DNA from 4 places in the Halomonas sp. DP4Y7-1 genome. Region 2 is predicted to be linked to each of the others. Evidence: predicted binding sites of a transcription regulator. Region 2 holds the regulator's gene; each other region holds the start of a gene.

Region 1 (5,731 bases), on a different contig from region 2:
TCCATGCTGCCGGGCGAGGTAATCTGCAGCGTCTCGCAGGACTGGAACTTGCCCGTCAGCGGGTCCAGCTCGGCGTCGCCTACCGCATGATCAGACGCCGCGCAGACCTGCTCCTGAACCCCCTGCAGAGGCTCCAGCACGTTGGGCATGCCTACAGACGGGAACACCACATTATTCACCCCGGTCGCCCGCTCGCTGTCGCGATAGAAGCTCAGCAGGTACGTGTAGATCCAATCGGTGCCCCGCAGCCTTGCCTCCAAGGTCAGGTCGGGTGGCGCCTTGCCGAACCACACTTCTGCATCCTCGGCGCTCATGGCCTTGTGCATTTGATCGTTGTAGCCGAGATCCGGCGAAAAGATCAGATTATCCTCGACCAGATCCTGAGGCATATCCAGGTCTTCTGCAGCCCGTGAAAACCGCTGGTACTCGAGCGAATGACAGCCCATGCAGTAATTCACGTACAGCTTCATCCCGCTCTGCAGAGACGCCTGGTTTTCCAGGTCCGGTGACATGCTGCGCAGATGCACCCCCTCTCCGCCCGCGGCCAAGGCGGCCATGGGGACTAGCGCGAAGAGCAGTGCGAACAGTTGCTTTTTCATTAGCCAGTCACCCTTTCAGGAACGGGTTTGGTCTTCTCCAGCCGGGTATAGATCGGCATCAGCAGGAAGAAGGCGAAGTAGATCACCGTGCAGACCTGGGCGAGCAACGTGCGGCCTGCCGTGGGCGGCAATACCCCAAGCACACCAAGAATCACGAAACTGATGGCAAACAGCACCAGCATGATCTTCGAGATCCAGCCTTTGTAGCGAATCGAGCGCACCGGCGAGCGGTCAAGCCAGGGCAGCACGAACAGCACTGCAATGGCTGCCCCCATGAAGATGACGCCGAGGAACTTGGCATCAAGACCGAACAGCGAGAAGGTAATCGCGCGCAGGATGGCGTAGAACGGCGTGAAGTACCAGACCGGCGCGATATGGTCCGGGGTCTTCAAGGGATTCGCCGGCTCGAAGTTGGGCTTCTCGAGGAAATACCCGCCACCTTCGGGGAAGTAGAAGATCACCGCACAGAAGACAAACAGGAACACGGCGACACCCACAATGTCCTTGACCGTGTAGTAGGGATGGAAGGGTATCCCGTCCAGCGGTTTGCCGGTTTCATCCTTCTTGGCCTTGATGTCGATGCCATCAGGATTGTTGGAGCCCACTTCATGCAGCGCAATGATGTGCAGCACCACCAATGCCAGGATCACGATCGGCAGCGCCACCACGTGCAGGGCAAAGAAGCGGTTCAGGGTAATCCCGGAGATCAAGTAATCTCCGCGTACCCACTGGGCCAGGTCCGGACCGATGCCGGGGATGGCGGAAAACAGGGAAATGATGACCTGAGCGCCCCAGTAGGACATCTGCCCCCAGGGCAGCAGGTAACCCATGAAAGCCTCGGCCATCAGCGCCAGATAGATCGCCATGCCGAAGATCCAGACCAGCTCACGGGGCGCCTTGTAGGAGCCGTAGAGCAGACCACGAAACATGTGCAGATAGACCACCAGGAAGAATGCCGAGGCGCCGGTGGAGTGCATGTAGCGGATCAGCCAGCCGTACTCCACATCCCGCATGATGTATTCGACGGAGGCAAAGGCGCCCTCGGCGCTGGGGTTGAAACTCATGGTCAGCCAGACGCCGGTCAGAATCTGATTGACCAGCACCAGCAGAGCGAGGGATCCGAAGAAGTACCAGAAATTAAAGTTCTTGGGCGCGTAATACTCTGACAGATGCTCCTGCCACATCTGGGTCGCCGGGAATCTATCGTCGATCCAGCGCATGAGACCGCGCTCGGCCTTGGCCTTGTTGGGATTTGCCATTACGCACCCTCCCCGTCTTCACCGACCACGATGACCGACTCGTTGACAAAGTAATAGGGCGGAACCTCCAGGTTCACGGGAGCGGGAACGTTGCGAAAGACCCTGCCCGCCAGATCAAAACGCGAACCGTGGCAAGGACAGAAGAAGCCGCCCGGCCAGTCTTCTACCCCCACCCCTTCGGCATTGGGTTCGGGCTTGAACAGCGGCGAGCAGCCAAGGTGCGTACAGATCCCCACCAGCACCCCGATCTCAGGCCGAATGGAGCGCAAATGGCCTCCGGCATAGCCGGGCTGCTGCGGCTTGGCAGACTCGGGGTCGGCCAGCACGTCTTCTCCCAGCGCCTCGGTTCGCTCAATCATCTCTGGAGTGCGATTGATGACCCATACAGGCCGCCCGCGCCACTCGACGGTCATTCTCTGCCCCGGCTCGAGCTTCGAGATATCCGCCTGAACGGGAGCCCCTGCCGCCCGCGCTCTGGCACTCGGCTGCCAGGATGCCACAAAGGGAACCGCTACCCCGACAGTGCCGACCGCCCCAACCACGGAGGTAGCACCCACGAGGAAACGGCGCCGCCCCTTGTTCACGCCGTTGTCTGCCATGATCTGGTTTCTCCCATCAGACTTTATCCGTTGTTGTTTTCACGGTCCCTTGAATGTCCGTGACCACGGATACAAGTGGCTTGTATGTTAGGAAATCCCCCCCACCCGCACAAGAAGACCTCCGGGCAAGACACCCCGTGCAAGCCCCATACATTTGACATGGAACAACTTTATGACGATGTGCCCGAGCGCCCTGCGGCAAAAGAAGGGCCTCAAGCGCATCAAGGCCGCAACTCCAGCCTCACAGGACGGCTAGCGGATCAGCACAAAAGTCATCAACGGTCGCATCGCGGAACACGCCCTGCCGGGTCGGGTGCAGCACTCGCGGCAGACGCAGCGTGGTAAAAGGGGTAGCGCACTGGAAACCAAGAGGGAGGCACGCTAGCAAGAAGGAGGCAGCGCAAGGAGACCATCAGAGGTCGAGCTAGAGAAAAACCGATAGGAAGGGATAGGAAGAGACACAAGAAGAAGCACAAGAAGAGCGACAAGAAGCGGGAGACGCAGAGAGGACACGAGAAACGCACGGAGCGACAGCCCCTGGGAGCAAGTTCGGGCTCGTTACCGACGTAGACGCCACGCGCACACGCGCAAAAACCGCATCCGAAAACGACAGCGCCCGGGCCAATGGCCCGGGCGCTGTGCGATCGGCAAGCGTATCGATTAACGCTTGGAGAACTGCGGGCGACGACGCGCCTTGCGCAGACCGACCTTCTTACGCTCGACTTCACGTGCGTCACGAGTGACGTAGCCAGCTGCGCGCAGCGGCTTGCGGAAGTCTTCATTGTACTGCATCAGGGCACGGGTAATGCCGTGACGGATAGCGCCAGCCTGGGCACTGCCGCCGCCGCCCTTGACGGTGACGTAGACGTCGAACTGCTCGAGAGTCTCGGTCAGTTCCAGCGGCTGACGAACCACCATGCGACCGGTAACACGGCCGAAGTATTCGTTCAGGTCACGGCTGTTGACGGTGATCTTGCCGGTGCCCGGCTTCAGGAAGACGCGCGCGGTAGAGGTCTTGCGGCGCCCGGTACCGTAATACTGCTGTGTCATGGCGAAGATTCCCTCAGATGTTCAGTTCTTGCGGCTGCTGGGCAGCGTGCGGATGTTCGGAACCGGCGTAGACCTTGAGCTTGGCGTGCATGGCACGACCCAGCGGGCCCTTCGGCAGCATGCCCTTGACGGCGCCTTCGATGACACGCTCAGGCGCGTGGTCGATCAGCTGATTGAAGGTCATGGAGCGCAGGCCACCCGGGTAACCGGTGTGACGGTGGTACATCTTGTCGCTGGCCTTGTTGCCAGTCACCTTCACCTTCTCGGCGTTGATGACGACGATGTAGTCACCGGTGTCCACATGGGGAGTGTATTCCGGCTTGTGCTTGCCACGCAGGCGGCGAGCAATTTCGGTAGCCAGACGACCGAGCGTCTTGTCCGCGGCATCGACGACATACCAGTCGCGCTGGACGGACTGCGGCTTAGCACTGAACGTCTTCATGGATGAAATCACCAATTCGATGTGTTGGATCTCCCGGCTCTTCTCCTGATAGCGCTTGAATACTCGCGACACCAGGCAGCACCGTGCAGAGATCATCCCTATTTTTCTTGGTTGCCCGACACCACAACCCACCGGGGTGTCGGCACAACGGTCGAGCGAGCGCGCATTCTACACAACCACAGGCTCGACGTCACCCTCTGTTTCTACAGCGGGGTCTTTTCCTGACAGCCAACGGCGGTGGCTCACGGCTTGTGCGGCAAGGCCAGATACTCCCGTGACTGCATTTCCTGCAGCCGCGATAGCGTTCGCTCAAACTCGAACTCGAGCTTACCCCCGTGATACAGCGCTTCGGCCTCCACCTCAGCCGACATCAGCAGCTTCACGCCGCGATCATAGAACTCGTCGACCATGTTGATAAAGCGGCGAGCCTGATCGTCGGTGGCACCGTCCATCTTGCGCACACAGGACACCAGCACCGTATGGAACTCGCGCGCCAGCTCGATGTAATCGTTCTGACTGCGCGGTCCGTCGCATAGCTCGAGGAAGTCGAACCAGACAACGTCCTCGTGAAGACGACGGGCATGCAGAACCCGATGATTGACCTCGACGGGCACCTGATGCTCGCCCTCCTGGCCTGCGATCTCGCGAAAGCTGCGCTCAAGCTCCTGATCTGCCGCATCGTCCAGGGGATGATGGAAAATCTCGGCCCGCTCCAACGCACGCAGACGGTAGTCCACGCCTGAGTCGACATTGACCACCTCACAGTGGCGATTGAGCAAGTCGATCGCCGGCAGGAAACGGGCCCGCTGCAAGCCGTCCTTGTACAAGTCATCAGGAACGATGTTGGACGTGGCCACCAACACCACCCCCCGCTCAAACAGCGCCTCCAGCAAATTCGCCAGAATCATCGCATCGGTAATGTCCTTGACGAAGAACTCGTCAAAGCAGATCACTCGCGCCTCTTCCGCGAACTTGCCGGCGACCAACCGCAGCGGGTTCTTCTCGCCCTTGCAATGGTCGAGTTCGTTGTGGACGCGCTGCATGAACCGGTGGAAATGCGTCCGCATCTTTTGCGGAAAGGGCAACGCCTCATAAAACGTATCGACGAGATACGTCTTGCCGCGGCCGACGCCTCCCCAGAAGTACAGACCGCGAATGTCGGGCACCGGCGGCTTCTCCGGCGCCTGGTCACGCCCGAACAATCCCTTGAGACGCGATGTCAGACCTCGCTGCGCCGCTTGAGGTGCTCGCGGTGTCGGCGCCGCGACCAGCTCGTCATACAGCCGCTGCAGCTGCGCCACTGCGTTGGCCTGGGCGGCGTCTTCGGTAAAATCAGCGCGCTGCAGATCACGCTGATAGCGTTCCTGCGGGGTTTCTGGGCGGCCTGCGCTCGACACAGAAGAGCTCATGTAGCGTCCTGGCTGTCAACAAGTTCGGAGCCGCATTATACGCAGACCACGACAGAATGGCAGGACCGCCGTGCTGAGCGTAACCACCCAGGCGGGGCCCACGGTCAGGACACGGCATTGACCCTTTATGAGACAAAGCCTCTATAATGGCCCGACGCCCGGGGCGAGACGCCCGGCCGTCAGAAAGTGCTCAGGGAGAACCAAGTGGAACCAAGCAACCTCAACATGATCCTGGCAGCGGCTTGCCTGGTGGCAGGCATCGGCCTCGGCGCACTGGGTTACCACCTGCTCAATGGTGGCGCCCGAAGCGCCCAGCGCATGCGCCTCAAGCTGACCGAACGCGAACGCCAGCTGACCGAGTGGAAGGACGGTG
Region 2 (5,731 bases):
ATGAACCCAGTAGGTCTAGACCTGCCGCCCGCGATGGCGGCTTTTGTCTTCGGGCTGCTTGGCGGAGCACATTGCATCGGCATGTGCGGCGGTATAATGAGCGCCCTGACCTTTGCCATTCCCCCGAGCATGCGCCACCCTGTTCGTGTAGGAATTTTACTACTTGGCTACAACTCGGGACGTCTGTTCAGCTACTGCCTGGCAGGCGCTATGGTCGCAAGCCTAGGCTCTGTGGTGGCGCTGGCACCGGGCATGCGGGACCTGCTGCAGGTGGTTGCCAGCCTGATGCTGATCACGATGGCGCTTTACATTGCCAACCTGTGGAAAGGGCTACGCTGGCTGGAGGCATTGGGCCAGCGCCTGTGGAGGTACCTGGAGCCAGCAGGACGTCGCCTGTTGCCAGTGGTCAAGCTACCTCAGGCGGTTGCACTCGGGGCCATCTGGGGCTGGCTGCCCTGTGGCCTGGTGTATTCCATGCTGGCATGGAGCATGGCCATCGCAGACCCTGCCCGTGGAGCACTACTCATGCTCTGCTTTGGCCTGGGGACGCTACCGGCACTGGTGACAACAGGGATTGCTGCGCGTCAGCTGCAGAGTTTGCTGGCACACTCTGCCACACGATTTATGGCAGCGGGCATGATTGTCGGTTTAGCTGTGTGGAATATCCTACAAATTGTAGGAAATTGACGATTATCATATCGCCGCCAGATTATTGAGGCAAAAGAGGTATATGCACCTTTGGCCTAATATCTGTGTGTAGAATAGCGACAATAGCATGCAGCAAGGGAAAGCCAGTTTCCTACATGCTTTGCTCATCATGAACCCCAGACCCACAGGAGCTGCGAATGAGTCCATCGGCCCAAGATCGACGGCGCCCCATGCTACATGAGACTCGTTGCGAGTCCTGCAGCTTGAGCTCCCTGTGCCTTCCGTTGTCGCTGGAGACCGCTGACCTCGAGCGCTTCGATTCCATTATCCGCCGTCATCCTCCGATCAAGAAGGGCACTCGCCTGGTCGAGCAGGGAGATCGCTTCACCAGCGTCTTCGCGGTTCGCTCCGGCAGCCTCAAGCAGATCACCACCGAAGGTAGTGGCGAAGCGCAGTTGACCAACTTCTTCTTGCCCAGTGAGCTGGTCGGCCTGGACGGCATCGACGATGGCAGATATCCCGGCAGCGTGGTGGCACTCGAGACCACGACCGTATGCGAGATTCCCTTCGATCGCCTTGACGCCCTGACCCAGACGCTGCCGGAACTACGCGCGCAACTGTTCCGCACCCTCAGCAAGGAGCTGCGCGAAGATCGACGCATGATGCAGCTGCTGTCGCGCAAGACCGCTGACCAACGACTGGCCTGCTTCTTCCTCGGACTGTCGGACCGTTTCCGCCGCCGCGGCTACTCGCCGTTCAGCTTCCGCCTGTCCATGTCCCGGGCAGATATCGGCAACCACCTGGGACTAGCCGTCGAAACGGTCAGCCGCATTCTGGGGCGCTTTCAACAGCAGGACCTAGTGGCGGTCTCTGGACGGGAGGTCAATATCCTGGACCTCGCCTCACTGTCGAACCTGGCTGACACCGACGCCAGCTGATCCGCGGCGCTGACAGGGCCTGGGGCCGACAGCGACCGATAGACGTCGTGCCACGCCACGAGCCCAGCCCCCCTAGGTAGGGCGACGATATACCGACTCCATCAACAAGAGAGGCCGCATCCCAGGATGCGGCCTCTTGCTATCTTATCGGGACGAGCGTTCAGGCATTGAAGAGGGCCACTGCGTGATGTGGCCCTAGCTCGCTTCGCGCTTCAGCAGTGCCTTTTCAGCAAGGCTTGTTCAGGCGAGCTTAGTCGGCGTCAACGATATCAATACGCCGAGCCTGGCGATGCGCCTGCACGGCCTCCAGACCTTCAAAGTCGAACAGCTCGCGGTCTGCCAGCTGCGAGGGTGCCACGTTGGTCACGGCCTTGAACATGCTCTCCAGGCGCCCTGGGTGCTTGGCCTCCCACTCTGCCAGCATTTCCTTCACCACCTGGCGCTGCAGGTTGGGCTGCGAACCGCAGAGGTTGCAGGGAATGATCGGAAAGGCCATGGCATCGCTGTAGGCCTGGATGTCCGCCTCGCGGCAGTACGCCAGCGGCCGGATGACAATGTTCTTGCCATCATCGGACAGCAGCTTGGGCGGCATGGCCTTGAGACTTCCCCCGAAGAACATGTTGAGGAACAGCGTCTCGAGAATATCCTCGCGGTGGTGTCCCAGGGCAATCTTGGTCGCACCGATCTCTTCCGCAAAACCGTACAGCGACCCTCGGCGCAGTCGCGAGCACAGCGCGCAGGTGGTCTTGCCCTCGGGGGTCTTTTCCTTCACCACCGAGTAGGTGTCACGCTCGAGGATGTGGTAGTCCACGCCAATGCTGTCCAGGTAGTCCGGTAGCACGTGCTCGGGAAAGCCGGGCTGCTTCTGGTCGAGGTTGACCGCCACCAGGGAGAAGTTCACCGGCGCATTGCGCTGCAGGCTGCGAAGAATCTCGAGCATGGTGTAGCTGTCCTTGCCGCCGGACAGGCATACCATGACCTTGTCGCCTTCCTGAATCATGCCGTAATCGATGATGGCGTTGCCGGTCTGACGCCGCAGACGCTTCTGCAGCTTGTTGAACTCGCGCTTGGCCTTGGCCTGGGCGCGCTCGTCGTCAGCTGCCGGGGACGCGGCATCACGACGGTCGAGGACACGGGGATCAAACAGGGAGGCGGAAGCGGGCTGAGCAGACATGGGCAGGGCACATCACGGCTGAAAATGAAGACCCGCTAGTCTATCACTCACGTCCGCCACAGGCGAAGAAGTCAGCAACCACTCACCCCTGCGATTACGCTGGTTCACAACCGCGTGTCCTGGGCCAAGGTGCTTTTGACTAGCCGCCCTGTGACTAGCCGCCCTGTGACTAGCCGCCCTGTGACTAGCCGCCCTGTGAAGAGAGGACCTGTGACAAGACGACCTGTGGCTAGACGACTTGTAGTGCCAGCAGATAGCGCGCCACCACACCAAGCAACAGCAGCAAGATGCCGAAGCGTTGCCAGGCGTGCTCACTCACCGTCAGCGTCAGACGCTTCTCCCAGAACTTGACCATCCCCCACAGGTCACGGGTGCGGCGATAGTACTGGCAGTAAGCCACCATCACAGCCAACAGGCCAAGCGATAGCAAGGTCGGCTCAAGCAACATCATCAGACCATGAAGGCTCATGCAAAGATCTCCCCATTACGGTGACTACGGCACCTGACACGCCGCTCGTCCCAGGTCACGCGTCGTGACAGCGGCGTGGATGGAATCATCGGGACGACTCGGCCAGCGCGTCGGCGTCCAGCCGCAAATGCATCAGTGCCGTAGTGACGGCATCACCCAATGCGGTATGCCGTCCCATGATCGGCACTCCCAGGCGCTCTGCCAATTGTTCGAAAGTCGGCTGCAGCTCAAGTTCGGGGTGGCTGCGCCGCATCCGCTTGCGGTACTGCTGCGCCACATCGATGGTGGCGTTAGGCAACGAGAAGCCAAACTCCGCCTTGAGATAGCGATCGAGCATGGCCAGGTCAAAGTCGATGCACCACCCCACCAGCGGACGGTTGCCGATGAATTCCAGCAGCGTCTCGAGGGCATCACGCACCGGCATTCCCCCCTCAAGATCGACCCCACGCAGGCGGTGAATCTTGATGGAATCACCATCCAGGCTGGCCGGGGGCTCCAGGCGCAGATCAAGCGACTCGCTGGTCAACACGCGCCCATCGTGGATCCGCACTGCCGCAATCGACACCAGTTCGGCGCGACGCGTATCCAGGCCGGTGGTCTCGCAGTCGATGGACACCAACTCATCACCGGTGTAGGGATTGAACAGCCAGGCAAAATCGCCATCGGCTTGACGACGGCGGTCGGCCGCACGTCTGATCGCTCGCAGCATGGGGTACTCTCCTAAACGAAACCACTGACGCCAGGTCAGTTTTCCCTGAGGCGATGCCTCGACGCTCATGCATACTCCAGGTGATAACGATGGGACAGACTGCCCTTGAACTCCTTCACCAGATGAAGTGCCTCCCGCAACAGGTCACGCTCCAGGGAGTTGAGGGACTGCACCACCACGTTGTCGCTGGCCAGGAGATCATCGCGCTGGCACCTGAGCTGGGCCTTGAGCCTCAGCTCACTGAACAGTGACAGCGCCTCACCGAGGTCTTCCGCCACCTCTGCATCGAGGCGACCGAGCCTAGCCAGAGCGGACAGGCGATCGTGGGTCGAGGTCTCGCGCAGGCCAGCATCCAGCGCCATGGTGCGAACCCCATGAACGATCGGGAAGATGCCCCCTTTCTTGATGTCGATGCCGTGTGCGGGCTTCTTGAGCGAGCCGAACAGCGTCAATGGCGTAGAGAACCGCAGTACCGCGCGGGCCAGATGGGTCAGCAACAGCGCGTTGCCCCTGGTCTCCTCGATCAACACATCACGCAGGCGGTCCACCAACGCCATGTCACCTGCCACGCCAGCGACATCCACCAGAATCGCCAGGCTCATCAAGCTATTGCCATCCGGTTCCGCGACCCATCGCCGAATACGCCCGCGCCACTGCTCCAGCGTTCCTGTCCATTGGGGATTGGACACCATGATATTGCCGGGGCAGCGCGGATAGCCCAGGTCCATCAGCACCTCGGTAAAACGACGACTGTCCGCGGCCAGGTCCGGCCACTCGAGGTCGTCCGGGAGAATCAGCGCGTTGTCCTGATCCGTCTTGAGGATCTGCTCGCCCCTGCCCTCACTTCCCAGCACGACAAGACAGACACGGTCGCGCTGAGGGGCGGGCATCGAAAACTGCCATGCCTTGCCAATAATGCGACCGTTAAGCGCTGACAGCATGCCCATGGCAAAGCGCATGCGAATTCCCTGCGCCATCAGTGCATCGATCAGCTCAGGCGTGCGCTGGCTGGCCTCGTTCAGTTCCGCCAGGCTGTCAGCCTGCTCCACCTGAAGACTGACCACATAGCTGCGACTGGAGAAATAGCTCAGCACATCGGTCAACTCGACCACGCCTTCCAGCGCGCCTTCGTGATAGACCACCACCCTGGCCACCTTGTGGCGGGTCATCTCGATCAGCGCTTCGAACAGGTACTGGTCCCTGTTGACGCTCACCAGTGCCAGGCCAGCGATACCTTCCAGGGCATCGCCCCCTCCCCGCTCCTGCATCACCAGTGCATCGAGCAGGTCGGTCTTGGTCAGCATTCCGGGGCCTTCCGGGGTATCCACCAACAGACTGTCGGCGCCCTTCTCCTTCAGCGTGAGCACCGCCTGACGAATACTGATGGACGGGTCCACCAGCAGGGGTGGCCGCATGCATTCATGCACCTTGGCCAGCATGAAACCGGCCAGCGTCACGCCGCCATCGGAACGCCGCTCCGCCAGCAGCCGCGTCTTGCTGACCAGACGCTGGTGAAAGTAATCGGAGAAGTCCTCGGACTGTTCGCAGAGCGAGAGGAACAACGCCCTGGGCATCAGGTAGCACAGGGTTTCCTGTTCGGCGACAAAACGATAGCGGCTCTGGCCGTTGATGACGCTGATCGCGCCAAACAGATCGCCACTGGTGTAGTGGCCGATGCGTCCGCCGGTGGAGGACTCGTTCATGTCCAGTTCGGCGACTTCGCCCTTGTGAATCACAAAGACGAACTCGCCGGCCTGTCCAGCCTCGAGAATCACTTCATCCCGCGCGTAGTA
Region 3 (5,731 bases), on a different contig from region 2:
AGGTGACCGGTGTCGAGGACCTGGCAGGCAAGACGGTCGCCGTCAACCTGGGGTCCAATTACGAGCAGCTGTTGCGTGAGCTCCCTTTCGCTGACGAGGTGGACATTCGCACCTACGAAAGCAATATCGAGCAGGACACCGCGCTCGGGCGTGTCGATGCCTTTGTCATGGACCGCGTCAGTGCGACCCAGGTGATCAAGGAGAAACCGCTGCCGTTGGCCCTCGCCGGCAAGCCGTTTTCCGAGATTCGCAATGCGCTTCCCTTCCGCCAGGAAGACGAGGCACTGCGGGATCAGGTGGATCAGGCGCTTGAGACCCTGCGTGACAATGGCACCCTCGGCGAGATTTCACAGCGCTGGTTTGATGCCGACATCACCACGCCCTGAGTGAGGGTGGCCAGCACATGAAGCTCCTCGATCTCGATTACATGCTTGGGCTGGTGCCCATTCTGTTGAGCTATCTGCCGCTGACGCTAGGCATGGCATTGGCTGGAATGGTGCTGGCCCTGGCCCTTGCCAGTCTGCTGGCGGTGGTTCGGGTCCTCAAGATACCGGTGCTCAATGGATTGACGCTGTGGTTTATCTCGTTCTTTCGAGGTACGCCGCTGCTGGTGCAGCTTTTCCTGTTCTATTACGGGCTGCCCCAAGCGCTGTCCTTTCTGACCGCTATTGATGGCATTACCGCGACCATCATGGGGCTGACCCTGCATTTTTCCGCGTATATGGCAGAGTCCATACGTGCCGCCATTGTCGGCGTCGACCGCAGCCAGACCGAAGCCGCGCTGTCGATGGGCATGACCAATGGACAGCTGATGCGTCGGATCGTGTTGCCCCAGGCAACTCGCATCGCCGTGCCGACGTTGATGAACTATTTCATCGACATGATCAAGGCGACCTCGCTGGCGTTTACTCTCGGCGTTACCGAGCTGATGGGAGCCACCCAGAAAGAGGCGGCGGGCAGTTTTCTCTACTTCGAAGCCTTTATCACCGTCGCGCTGATTTATTGGGCCATTGTGGAGGCGCTGGCGTGGCTGCAGCGACGTCTCGAATACCGACTCAATGAGGCATATCGGCGATGATCAAGATAGAACAGCTAAGCAAGCGCTTCGGTGATACGCGAGTGCTTGATGGCATCGACCTGAACATCGAGCAGGGCGAGATTATCGTGGTCATCGGGCCGTCCGGTACCGGCAAGTCGACCTTGCTGCGATGCCTCAACTTTCTTGAGCGGCCTGATGGCGGACGCCTTACCCTGGGCTCGCTGAGCCTGGACCTGGCATCTGCCAGCAAGTCCTCCATCCTGGAAGTTCGCCGCAGGACTGCCTTCGTCTTTCAGAACTACGCGCTGTTCGCCAACAAGACTGCCCTGGAGAACATCGCGGAGGGCTTGATTGTCGTCAACCGCTGGCCCAAGGCCAAGGCCCACGCCCGTGCCCGCGAGATTCTCGAGCGCATCGGCATGGCGGACAAGGCGGATGCCTATCCGGCATCGCTTTCTGGAGGGCAGCAGCAGCGCGTGGGTATTGGTCGTGCCATGGCCGCCCAGGCAGAGGTCATTCTGTTCGATGAACCGACCTCGTCACTGGACCCTGAATGGGTAGATGAAGTGCTCGCACTGATGAAGCAGCTGGCCCAGGAGCGACAGACCATGCTGGTGGTGACCCACGAGATGGCATTCGCGAGGGACGTGGCCGATCGTGTGGTGTTCATGGAAGGTGGGCGCATTATCGAGCAGGGGCCACCCTCGGTGCTGTTTACATCGCCCCAGGATCCGCGGACCCGCGATTTTCTACGCAAGGTGCTGCCTGCGGATGACGCACTCTCGCCCGGCTAGGGCGGGCCGGTCCGTTGGCTTCAGAGCCCCAACCTTATTCATTTTTAACGACAGGGAGGCTGTATGCCGACCGAACCCACTGTACATGAGGATCTTGCCGCAGCCCTGAGGGAGCTTCAGGCCACCATGAAAGCCGCCAACATGTGGCGCATGGACAAGCCTGAGCCGGCGGCATTCAACAGTCAGCAGCCGTTTTGTATCGACACCATGTCACTGCCCCAATGGCTGCGCTTTGTGTTCATTGCACGCCTTGAGGTGCTGGTAGATCAACAGGCAGCGCTGCCCGCCAGCTGTGATGTCGCTCCTGCGGTAGATGCCTATCTGATTCAGGAAGGGGCCAGCGCTCAGGATCGCGTGTTGCTGCGCAAGGTGGTGGAAGACATTGACCGTTTGATCACCGACAACTGAAACCGCACCAGCCTCGGCAGAGCGAGTATCGCCGGTGCGCACCGTGATGCGGATACTGTTCTAGATAGTGTTCTAGATAGCGTTTTAGGTAGTGGTCTAGAGAGCGTCCAGTAGGTCAGCCGACGCTGTCATGAACACTCACGCGAAGATGATGAGGAGCGTAACGTGCCCTGGTACTTTGCCTACGGCAGTAACATGAACCTGGCACGGGTCGAGGCCCGTATCGGAGACACGCGACGCGTGTTGCCTGCGACCCTTGAGGGATACGCACTGCGTTTCAACAAGGCCTCGAAAGTACCGGGAATTGCCCACGCCAATGTGGTGCCCGCTGCTGGCGAGCGCGTTGAAGGGGCTCTGTTCGAGCTGATGGTGCCTGAGCAGATCGCGTCCATGGATCCCTTCGAAGGCTATCCCCATGAATACACGCGCCAGCGCTTGCCACTGCAGACCGCCGAGGGGGTCATCGATGCCTGGGTGTATATCGCCAGCGCCGAGCGCCAGGGGGAGGGGCTCAAGCCCGCCCGCGAGTACCTCGAGCACCTGCTGGCCGGTCGTGACTTCCTGAGCGAGGGCTACCACCAGGCGTTGGCAGCGGTGGAGGCCGTCGAGCACCTCGATGATGCCACCCTGGGGCGGTTGGGACTTTCTCGCCACCATCCCCGCTAGAGCCGCTGCCTCGCTCGAGCCTCACGCAGGCTCAGCCACTGGCATCGACAGCACAGCGCCCGCGCCTGCCTGGCAGGAGCGGGCGCTGCATGTATGCGGACGTGCTCTGGATCAGAAGCGGTAGCTGATGCCGGCCATGATCACGTAGGGGTCCACCTCGATTTCGCCGATGTCCTCGCCGTTGAGATCGACGTCGCTGTCGATATCCAGATACCACACTGCCATGTTGGCCGCCCAGTGATCGTCGATCAGCAGGTCCAGGCCCGCCTGGCCAGCCCAGCCCCAGGACTCTTCCAGGTCCAGGTCAGCACCCTGAAGGTCGATGTCTTCATCAGAGAAGTGGGTGTAGTTGACGCCGATGCCGGCATAGGGCTGGACACGGGAAGCGGTGCCACCGAAGGGATAGTATTGCACGGTCAGAGTCGGCGGCAGATGCTCGACGCTCGCGCCAATATCGTTGCCACCCACGTTCAGGTCCACGTCGTGTTCGAATGGCTCGGCGGCCAGCAGTTCGACGCCAAACTTGTCGTGGAAGCGGTAGCCGAGGGTGAAGGCAAAACCGTTGTCGTCATGGACATCGGTGTCCATGGTGCCGCCCATCAAGGACCCGTTGTCGGAGTCAGGCTTGACCTTGGCCACACCGACGCGGGTATAGAAGTCGCCCTTGCCATAGTCGGCAAGCGCTTGTGTGCTGATGAGGGCAGCGGAGCCAAGGGTGGCAATCAGTGCGGTAGTGACCAGGGGATGGCGCATGCAGTTCTCCTTGCGTACTGGCGAATGGGCGGACCCGATGTGAGCCAGTCTATGCTGTAGTGAGAATGCAGTTATTGACCTGCCTCAATACCTCTTTCGGTTCATGCCAATGGATTGGCCAACGAAAACGGCGCCTGGTAAGCCAGGCGCCGTGGTGTCAGCGATCTATGGAAATCAGACGCTGTCTTTCAATTACTTCTGGTTAGAAGCGGTAGGTGACGCCTGCACCGATGGTCATCGGATCGATTTCGGCTTCGCCGACGTCGCTGCCATTCACTTCGATATCGGAGTCGACGTCAGCGTAGCGTGCGTAGGTGCCCACCAGCAGGTTGTCAGTGACGCTCAGGTCAAGACCAACCTGTGCGGCTGCGCCATAGGAGCTATCCAATTCGGCGTTGAAGCTCTCGTCCGAGAAGTGGGTGTAGTTCATGCCCACGCCAACGTAGGGGTGAACACGGGCGTTTTCGACGCCACCCAGCGGGTAGTAGTTGAGCATCAGGTTGACCGGGGTGCGGTCCACGCTACCAATGTTGCCGCCGCCGACAGCAATATCATGCTCCATGGCTTCGGAGCCGTTCAGCTCGACGCCGAACTTGTCGTGGAACAGGTAACCTGCGCCATAGGCAAATCCATTCTCTTCGGAGACATCAATGTCCTGACCAGCGATGTCACCATTGTCTGAAGTGGGATCGGACTTCTCAAAGCCACCGCGCACATAGAAGTCACCAGCCTGGTAGGCCATGGCGGACTGCGCAGCAAAAGCAGTGGTGGCGAGAAGAGCAGCGGTTCCCATCAGTCGTGTCATTTTCATGGTGGACCTCCTTGATGATCCTATGGCTTCGAAAGGTGAAGCTATGTTGTACAGGGCACAGTTTACGAACAGTGTTTCTAAATGTCTTGTAGAAATAAATAATCGAGTCGATAGGGATAACTAGCGAAAAACTATGGAACTAACGAGCTGGTACCGTGTCACTGAATCAAATCTGTACAACTTTTTTGCACATTTGGGGTGTGTGACGGGCCAAACAGCGGAGTGCCACGAGACAAAAGCTGAGTCCACGGCGCAGGAGCGACGGCCCGAGGGGCAAACGCTAGAGGCCAGAAGTCCAGGTGCCAGAAGGCCAAGGACTGGAAGGCCAGGGGACAGCAGTGAGAAAGCCAACACGGGGCGGTCAATTGCCGTGGACGACGCCTCAGGCTAGCAGGGGACACCTGGGCAATGGCAACGGGTGGCCCACGCGAAACCTCGCTGAACGGACGGAAATCGTCTTCACTGTGAGGTAATCATCTACCAATGGCGGGGGCGGCATTGTGATCAGACGTAACCGAAGCCGGTTGCTGGGCGTCTCCAACGTGCCTTGGGGGATGGCAGCCTTGGCGCTGGGCGCCTCCGCCTTGTTGGCGGTGTGGCTGCTGCTGGAGCCCTGGCTGATCAGTGGTCTGACACTGCCTGCTCGTGTGTTGATGGTGGGGCTAGGGCTTTGGGTAGTCGGCGTCGGCTTGGCACTGCCATTGTGCTACCCGTTGGTCACAGCGCCCACTGTCGGCGCGTCTCGCATGCTCATGTGGCTGCGGAGAGCGAGCGCCGCGCCCTGGTACCCCTTGGCCCTGGCGACCTTCGTCACCTTGTTGTTGGCCCGCTCCATTGGCGTGATATAACGGCATCCGAGTGATGCAACGGCCGAGGCGCAGTGAGCAGTGACCAGTGACTAGTGACAGGCCAAATACCGCCCCATATGAGAAGGCCGTCCCATATGCAGAAGGCCGCCCATCTGGGCGGCCTTCTGCGTGACGGCTGTCATTCAGCGCTTATGCATCTTCCAGTGTATCGAACTCTTCGGTGATCTCGCGGCTAGGCTCCTGAGTGGCAAGACTGACCACCACGATGGCGATGTAGGCAAAGATCACGCCCGGTACGATTTCATACAGATCAAACAGGCCACCTGACAGTTCAGCCCAGGCCACGACGGTGACGCCGCCGACCACGATGCCGGCCAGGGCGCCCCACTGGTTCATGCGGCGCCAGTAAAGCGACATGATCAGGGCAGGACCGAAGGCGGCACCGAAACCT
Region 4 (5,731 bases), on a different contig from region 2:
GCGAGGAGCTGCGTCTGGTCGACACCCCCAACGCCAAGACCATCGCCACCCTGGTGGAACAGCATGGCCTTGCCATCGAAAAGACCATCAAGACACTGATGGTCAAGGGCAGCGAAGGCGGTCTGGTGGCGCTGCTGGTGCGCGGCGACCACGAGCTCAACGAGGTCAAGGCCGAGCATCTGGAGCAGGTGGCCACCCCGCTGACCATGGCAAGCGAAGAAGAGATCCGTGCTGCAGTTGGCGCAGGGCCTGGCTCACTGGGACCGGTGGGACTCGACATGCCGATCGTGATCGACCGCAGCGTCGCGCTGATGAGCGACTTCGGCGCCGGCGCCAACGTCGACGGCAAGCACTACTTCGGCATCAACTGGGAGCGTGATGTGGCGCTGCCCCAGGTGGCCGACATCCGCAATGTGGTCGAAGGCGACCCCTCGCCGGACGGCAAGGGGATACTGTCGATCAAGCGCGGTATCGAGGTCGGTCACGTGTTCCAGCTGGGCCGCAAGTACAGCGAAGCCATGAATGCCACCGTGCTCGGTGACGAAGGTCGTGCCATCCACCCGTGGATGGGCTGCTACGGCATTGGTGTGACCCGGGTGGTGGCTTCTGCCATCGAGCAGAACCACGACGACAACGGCATCATCTGGCCCGATGCGATCGCCCCCTTCCATGTGGCCATTGTGCCGATGAACGCACACAAGTCCCAGCGCGTGCGCGAAACGGCCGATCGCCTGCATGACGAGCTCACCGCGGCAGGCTTCGACGTGCTGCTGGATGATCGTGATCTGCGTCCCGGCGTGCGCTTTGCCGACCAGGAGCTGATGGGCCTTCCCCATCGCCTGGTCGTGGGAGACCGTAGCCTGGACAAGGGCGAGCTTGAGTACAAGGGGCGCCGCGACAGTGACGCCACCATGGTGCCCGCCGACGCCATCGTCGACTTCCTCAAGCAGCGTATCGCCCTGTAACAGGGCCCTCAACGGTCCCGGGCGCTGAGGCGTCCGGGCCGTTGGCACAGGTCTGATCTGGCGGCGACGCGACAGCCGCAGGGCTGCTCATGCCGTGCTGCGAATCCTGCAGATAAAAAAACCGGCCCCGAAGGGCCGGTTGAAAAAGGGGGATGACTCCCCCTCCCCTGACGCTGGTCAATGGCTGGGTGCTGTGCACATGACACCCAACCTGTCTACGCGGAACCTATCGCTTGCGACGATGACTGTCGCGAATGACAAAGGCGATCCAGCCCGCCATGAAGACCACAGAAAGGGCGACAGCCCCCAGACCGAAGATCACTGCATCATCGAGATACATGGCCCTGCCCTCCCCTTGCTGTGTTGATGGTTCAAGCTTAGCCGCCCTCCTGATGAATTGTGCTGACCTGAGTCAAGGGTCCCTGTGCGACATTCGCCCGCCGCCATATCAGCCGTCGTCCATTCACGCGAAAGCCGCCCAAGGGCGGCTTTTTCTGGCGGTCGCGGACAGCGCAGGCGGTGGTCAGCCAGCGGCCTACAGCACCTTGCGATCTTCCACCGATGAGGCTTCGGTACCCGCGGGCAGTGGGTGCCCCTTCGCCAGTTCCGCGCGGGTCGCGTCGCGTACCTCCAGCACCTCGACCTGATAGCGCAGGGTCTGCCCCGCCAGTGGGTGATTGGTGTCGATCACCACCGTGGTGTCCTTCACCTCGACCACGGTGACGATCTGGGGACCGGCATCGCCGGGGGTCTGAAAACACATCCCAGGGCGCAATTCCGCCGCGGGGAACGCCTGACGCCCCACCTCACGGACCAGAGACTCATCCCTGCGTCCGTATGCTTCGTCAGGGGCCAGGGTGACATCGACACGAGAACCCGGCTCGGTCGCTTCGAGCGCTCGCTCGAGCCCCGCCATCAGGTTGTCGTGGCCGTGAAGGTATTCCAGTGGCTCGCCTCGCTGACGCGAGTCGTCGAGCACCTCACCGTGGCTATTACTGAGCACATAATGGAGCTGGGCCACTTTCTGAGGGGCAATCTTCATGATGCGTTCCTTTCGGAGATAAGTCTCAGTCCTGACGCTTCAAGGCGGCGACAGGCATTTCAAGGCGCTGTTGGCGATGCAGCATGTTGAGCAGCACGATGGCGCGCTCCTCTCCCTTGTGGCTATCGAACACTGCCTTCAGGTCCTTGAACGGACCGTCGGTGATTTCGACGCTCTCGCCGGCGCGGAAATACAGCTGCCCCGGGCCTTCGTCCTTCTCTTGCCCGTGCCGACGCAACAGCTCGACCAGCTCGTCGCTGACCGGTACCGGCATCGACAGGCCGAAGGTGACGATCTTCAGCACCCCCCGGGTCGAGCGAATGGGGCGCCAGTTGCTTTCGACCTGGTCGAGGCGAAGAAACAGGTAGTAAGGAAATAGTGGCTCTTCGACCCAGGTCAGCTTGTTGCGGCGCTTCTTCTGCACTTCAAGCACCGGATGGAAGAGTTCGTAGCCCTGATTGGCCAGATGCTGAGCGGCGCGAAAGGACTCTCCACCCTTGCACTGGATCACGTACCAGCGCGGCGTGGAATCGCCACCAGTGACCGTCTCGTTGATGCTGTGACTCATGTAACTCCTTCCGGGCACCCACCAGGCGGACAAGGATATGACCTGGGGGCCTGTCTTGGTCTCAGTTTCCGGCTCGCCACCGACGCGGCTTGTCGCGCGCCGCTGGTATCGTCCCTGCGGCTTTGCAACAATTCGCCGAGCAGCGCCGGGATACTGAGCGCATTTTACCATTCGGATCGCCGACCATCATGCAAGGAGGCTTTCACATGCCCACCCCTTCGGCCATGCGCCGCTGGATCGAGGCCCTTGGCGTCTATCTGCGGCCGCCTGTACTGGCCATGCTGTTTCTGGGCTTCTCTGCCGGCCTTCCGTTCCTGCTGGTGTTTTCCACCCTGACGACTTGGCTGCGCACCTCCGGGGTTGAGGTGGCAGCCATCGGCTTCTTCTCATGGATAGGACTGCTGTATTCGATAAAGTTCTTCTGGGCGCCTGTGGTCGACGCCTTTCGGTTGCCTCTGCTGACACGCTGGCTGGGCCAGCGACGCAGCTGGATGCTGGCCGGCCAGACACTGATGATGGCCGGACTGGTGGGCCTATCAACGCTTGATCCTGCACAGCAACTTGGCAGCGTGGCGCTGTTCGCCCTGATGGTCGCCTTCGGCTCCGCCACCCAGGACATCGCCATCGACGCCTTTCGCATCGAGTCAGCGGAAGACGATGTGCAGGCAGCCATGGCTTCGACTTACATCATTGGCTATCGCGGTGGCCTGATCATGGCGGGCGCAGGAGCCTTGTACCTGGCCGACCTGGGCTCCTGGCAACTGTCCTATCAGTGCATGGCCGCACTGACCGCCATTGGCATGATCACCGTGCTGCTGCGCCCCGAGCCTCCCCGCAAGCCCCTGGCACAGCGCCTCAGCGCAGAACCCAGGGTCAGGAGCTTCCTGCGTGCCAGCCAAGGCCAACCCGCCTGGTTCAGGCGCACCGGAGCCTGGCTGATCGGCTCGGTGGTCTGTCCTTTCCTGGATTTCTTCTCGCGCTTTGGGCTAGGTGCCCTGGGACTGCTGGTGTTCATCGGCATCTACCGCATCAGCGACCTGGCGATGGCGTCGATGGCCTATCCGCTCTACGTTGACCTGGGCTTCAGCCTGGACACCATCGCCACCGTGACCAAGGTGTTTGGCGTGGTCATGAGCCTACTGGGGGGACTGCTCGGCGGGGTCCTGGTCGTGCGCTTCGGCATCGGACGCATCTTGGTGATAGGGGCTGCCGCCACCGTGCTCACCAACCTTATGTTTACCTGGCTCGCCATGAGCGGCGCTCAGAAAGAATTGCTGGTGCTGACCATCATGGGCGATAACCTCAGCAACGGTCTGGCCAGCGTGGTGTTCGTGGCGTTTCTTTCAAGCCTGACGTCTCGCGCTTACACGGCCACTCAATATGCGCTGTTCTCGTCACTGATGACCTTGCCTGGCAAGTTTCTGTCAGGCTTTGGCGGGCTGGTCGTGGAGGGTTGGGGCTACCCCAGCTTCTTCGTGCTGGCCTCGCTTCTTGGCCTTCCGGCGGTGGCGATGGCGCTGTGGATCAAACGGTATTATGTGAAGGAAGAGCCCTCCAGCGCCGAGGCCTGATACCGGTAGCGAACGTCAGACGCAAAGGTGCGGCTGACGTTCGCTCGCCGGGCGGTCACTTCAGCGGCGAGAACCGCGTTCCTGCAACCAGTCCAGCGCCCCTGGAGTCGTCCGCCACTGGTCACGCATCAGGGTGCGGTACTGCCAGGCTTCGGCACGGGTGCCAGGCTCTGCCAATTGTCCATTGGGAGGCGTCGCCGCGCGCTGGGGGTTGTCGCTGCACAGCAGAGAGACCGCATGGCTGTTATGGCGCTTGGCTCTCTCCAGCGCGGCCGCCGCGTCGTCGAGCTGCCCCAGTCGGTACAGTGCCAGCACCTGACCCATGTACATGCCCAACAGCGGCGCATCCTGCTCAGCGGCATCCGTTTCGCTTGCCTGCTCCAGCGCCTGCCGACTCATCGACAACGCCTCGCCGTCACGGCCCTCACGCAGCAACTGGTCGAGCACCAGCTCACGCAAGCCGAGGCTGTCCTGCTCGTCCAGCGACAGCAGCAACTCGGCCAATTCACGGGAATGCTGGCGCGATCCGCGCTCCATGCCGACCACCAGGGCCAGCCCCGCGCGCAACAGCTGCGCGTTGTCCGCCTGATCCCACTGGAAGGGACCGTCGCCGCTCTGACTGACCTGCTGCAGCCAGCGCTCAAGCCGTTCGGCCAGCGGCTCGAACAGGCTGGGCGCCATCCACGGCAGGCTACCGAAGCGACTGGTCAATGCCAGCGACACCGATTGCAGTACTGCCGGAGAATCGAGCTGTTCGGGATTGGCACACAGCGCCGGCAACCAGACGCTGGCATTGATCCAGGGATCCCCCAGAAACCCCATGGGGGCGTCCGGATCCACGTCCACCTGAAAGCCTTCCTGGAAGGCCGCAAACAGGGTGTCTTCCCGTGCCGTGGAGCGATACACCAGCACACCATCCTGCTGTTCGACCTTGATCGGCGGAGGCGTCGGCAGCTCAGCCAGCAGGGTCTGCAGCCCCACCAGCGGCTCGGCCAGATCCTCTTCAGCGCTCAATAGCTGGTCAGCCAGGGTAGCGCCGGGGTTGTCGGCCAGATCGGCAAGAAACTGCAACTGCTCGGGATCGAGGTCGCCCTGCCGGGTCAGACGACGCAGCCAGAAGCGTGAGCGCTCCACCGCCTCCTCGTCATTGCCTTCATGCAGCAGCAGCATGGCCTCGATGTATGCCAGGGTCGGCGAGTCTGGCAGGGCCTGTTGCGCACGCACGAAGGCTGCGCGGGCACTATCCAGATCGTCATTGTCCAGATGCATCAGGCACAGCCGCTCGAGGGCGACCCCGCGCAGGAACATCGGACCTCGCTCCAGCACCTCGTCCAGCAGCGCCTCCCGCTTGCGATGGAAGCCGCGCTCCTGGAACAGGTCGAGCAGTATCTCGAAGGCCGGCTCCGCCTGCTCGGGCAATCGCTCCCAGTCCGCATTGGTGAACAGGGACTCGAGTATCTGCTGGGCACGGCCGCGCTGACCGGACTCCGCCGCGATCAAGCCCGCCTCGAGCAGCGCCTGGGCGGGGGCTCGACCGCTGGCCAGCGCCGCTTTAAGTGCGTCGCCCTTCCACTCACGCAGCGAC

What was found. The regulator FNR, encoded in region 2, switches genes on or off when oxygen is low (the NO sensors DNR and NnrR bind a similar motif). The targets are predictions, from matches to a motif close to TTGATNTANATCAA.
Region 1: a site for FNR is predicted at 2,612-2,625, ahead of petA (ubiquinol-cytochrome c reductase iron-sulfur subunit). Genes of this name have one in related genera too.
Region 3: a site for FNR is predicted at 3,735-3,748, ahead of KUV72_RS13405 (OmpW/AlkL family protein). Genes of this name have one in related genera too.
Region 4: a site for FNR is predicted at 1,368-1,381, ahead of ccoM (cytochrome c oxidase subunit CcoM). Genes of this name have one in related genera too.

The regions. Positions count from the first base shown of each region.
Region 1 covers NZ_JAHVKS010000004.1:144,014-149,744, reverse strand. Annotated here, with positions in the region: gene KUV72_RS09655 (cytochrome c1) at 1-599, opposite strand, end outside; gene KUV72_RS09650 (cytochrome b) at 599-1,858, opposite strand; gene petA (ubiquinol-cytochrome c reductase iron-sulfur subunit) at 1,858-2,457, opposite strand; gene rpsI (30S ribosomal protein S9) at 3,118-3,507, opposite strand; gene rplM (50S ribosomal protein L13) at 3,521-3,949, opposite strand; gene zapE (cell division protein ZapE) at 4,192-5,358, opposite strand; gene KUV72_RS09625 (YhcB family protein) at 5,563-5,731, shown strand, end outside.
Region 2 covers NZ_JAHVKS010000002.1:356,241-361,971, forward strand. Annotated here, with positions in the region: gene KUV72_RS05180 (sulfite exporter TauE/SafE family protein) at 1-687, shown strand; gene fnr (fumarate/nitrate reduction transcriptional regulator Fnr) at 846-1,586, shown strand; gene ttcA (tRNA 2-thiocytidine(32) synthetase TtcA) at 1,837-2,760, opposite strand; gene KUV72_RS05195 (hypothetical protein) at 2,990-3,229, opposite strand; gene KUV72_RS05200 (3'-5' exonuclease) at 3,315-4,007, opposite strand; gene KUV72_RS05205 (DUF294 nucleotidyltransferase-like domain-containing protein) at 4,004-5,731, opposite strand, start outside.
Region 3 covers NZ_JAHVKS010000006.1:251,886-257,616, reverse strand. Annotated here, with positions in the region: gene KUV72_RS13430 (amino acid ABC transporter substrate-binding protein) at 1-386, shown strand, start outside; gene KUV72_RS13425 (amino acid ABC transporter permease) at 404-1,078, shown strand; gene KUV72_RS13420 (amino acid ABC transporter ATP-binding protein) at 1,075-1,833, shown strand; gene KUV72_RS13415 (YqcC family protein) at 1,897-2,241, shown strand; gene KUV72_RS13410 (gamma-glutamylcyclotransferase family protein) at 2,407-2,907, shown strand; gene KUV72_RS13405 (OmpW/AlkL family protein) at 3,019-3,660, opposite strand; gene KUV72_RS13400 (OmpW/AlkL family protein) at 3,863-4,471, opposite strand; gene KUV72_RS13395 (hypothetical protein) at 5,026-5,319, shown strand; gene putP (sodium/proline symporter PutP) at 5,470-5,731, opposite strand, start outside.
Region 4 covers NZ_JAHVKS010000004.1:272,068-277,798, reverse strand. Annotated here, with positions in the region: gene KUV72_RS10215 (proline--tRNA ligase) at 1-965, shown strand, start outside; gene ccoM (cytochrome c oxidase subunit CcoM) at 1,192-1,305, opposite strand; gene KUV72_RS10210 (peptidylprolyl isomerase) at 1,501-2,007, opposite strand; gene rfaH (transcription/translation regulatory transformer protein RfaH) at 2,033-2,575, opposite strand; gene KUV72_RS10200 (AmpG family muropeptide MFS transporter) at 2,782-4,146, shown strand; gene KUV72_RS10195 (SEC-C domain-containing protein) at 4,207-5,731, opposite strand, start outside.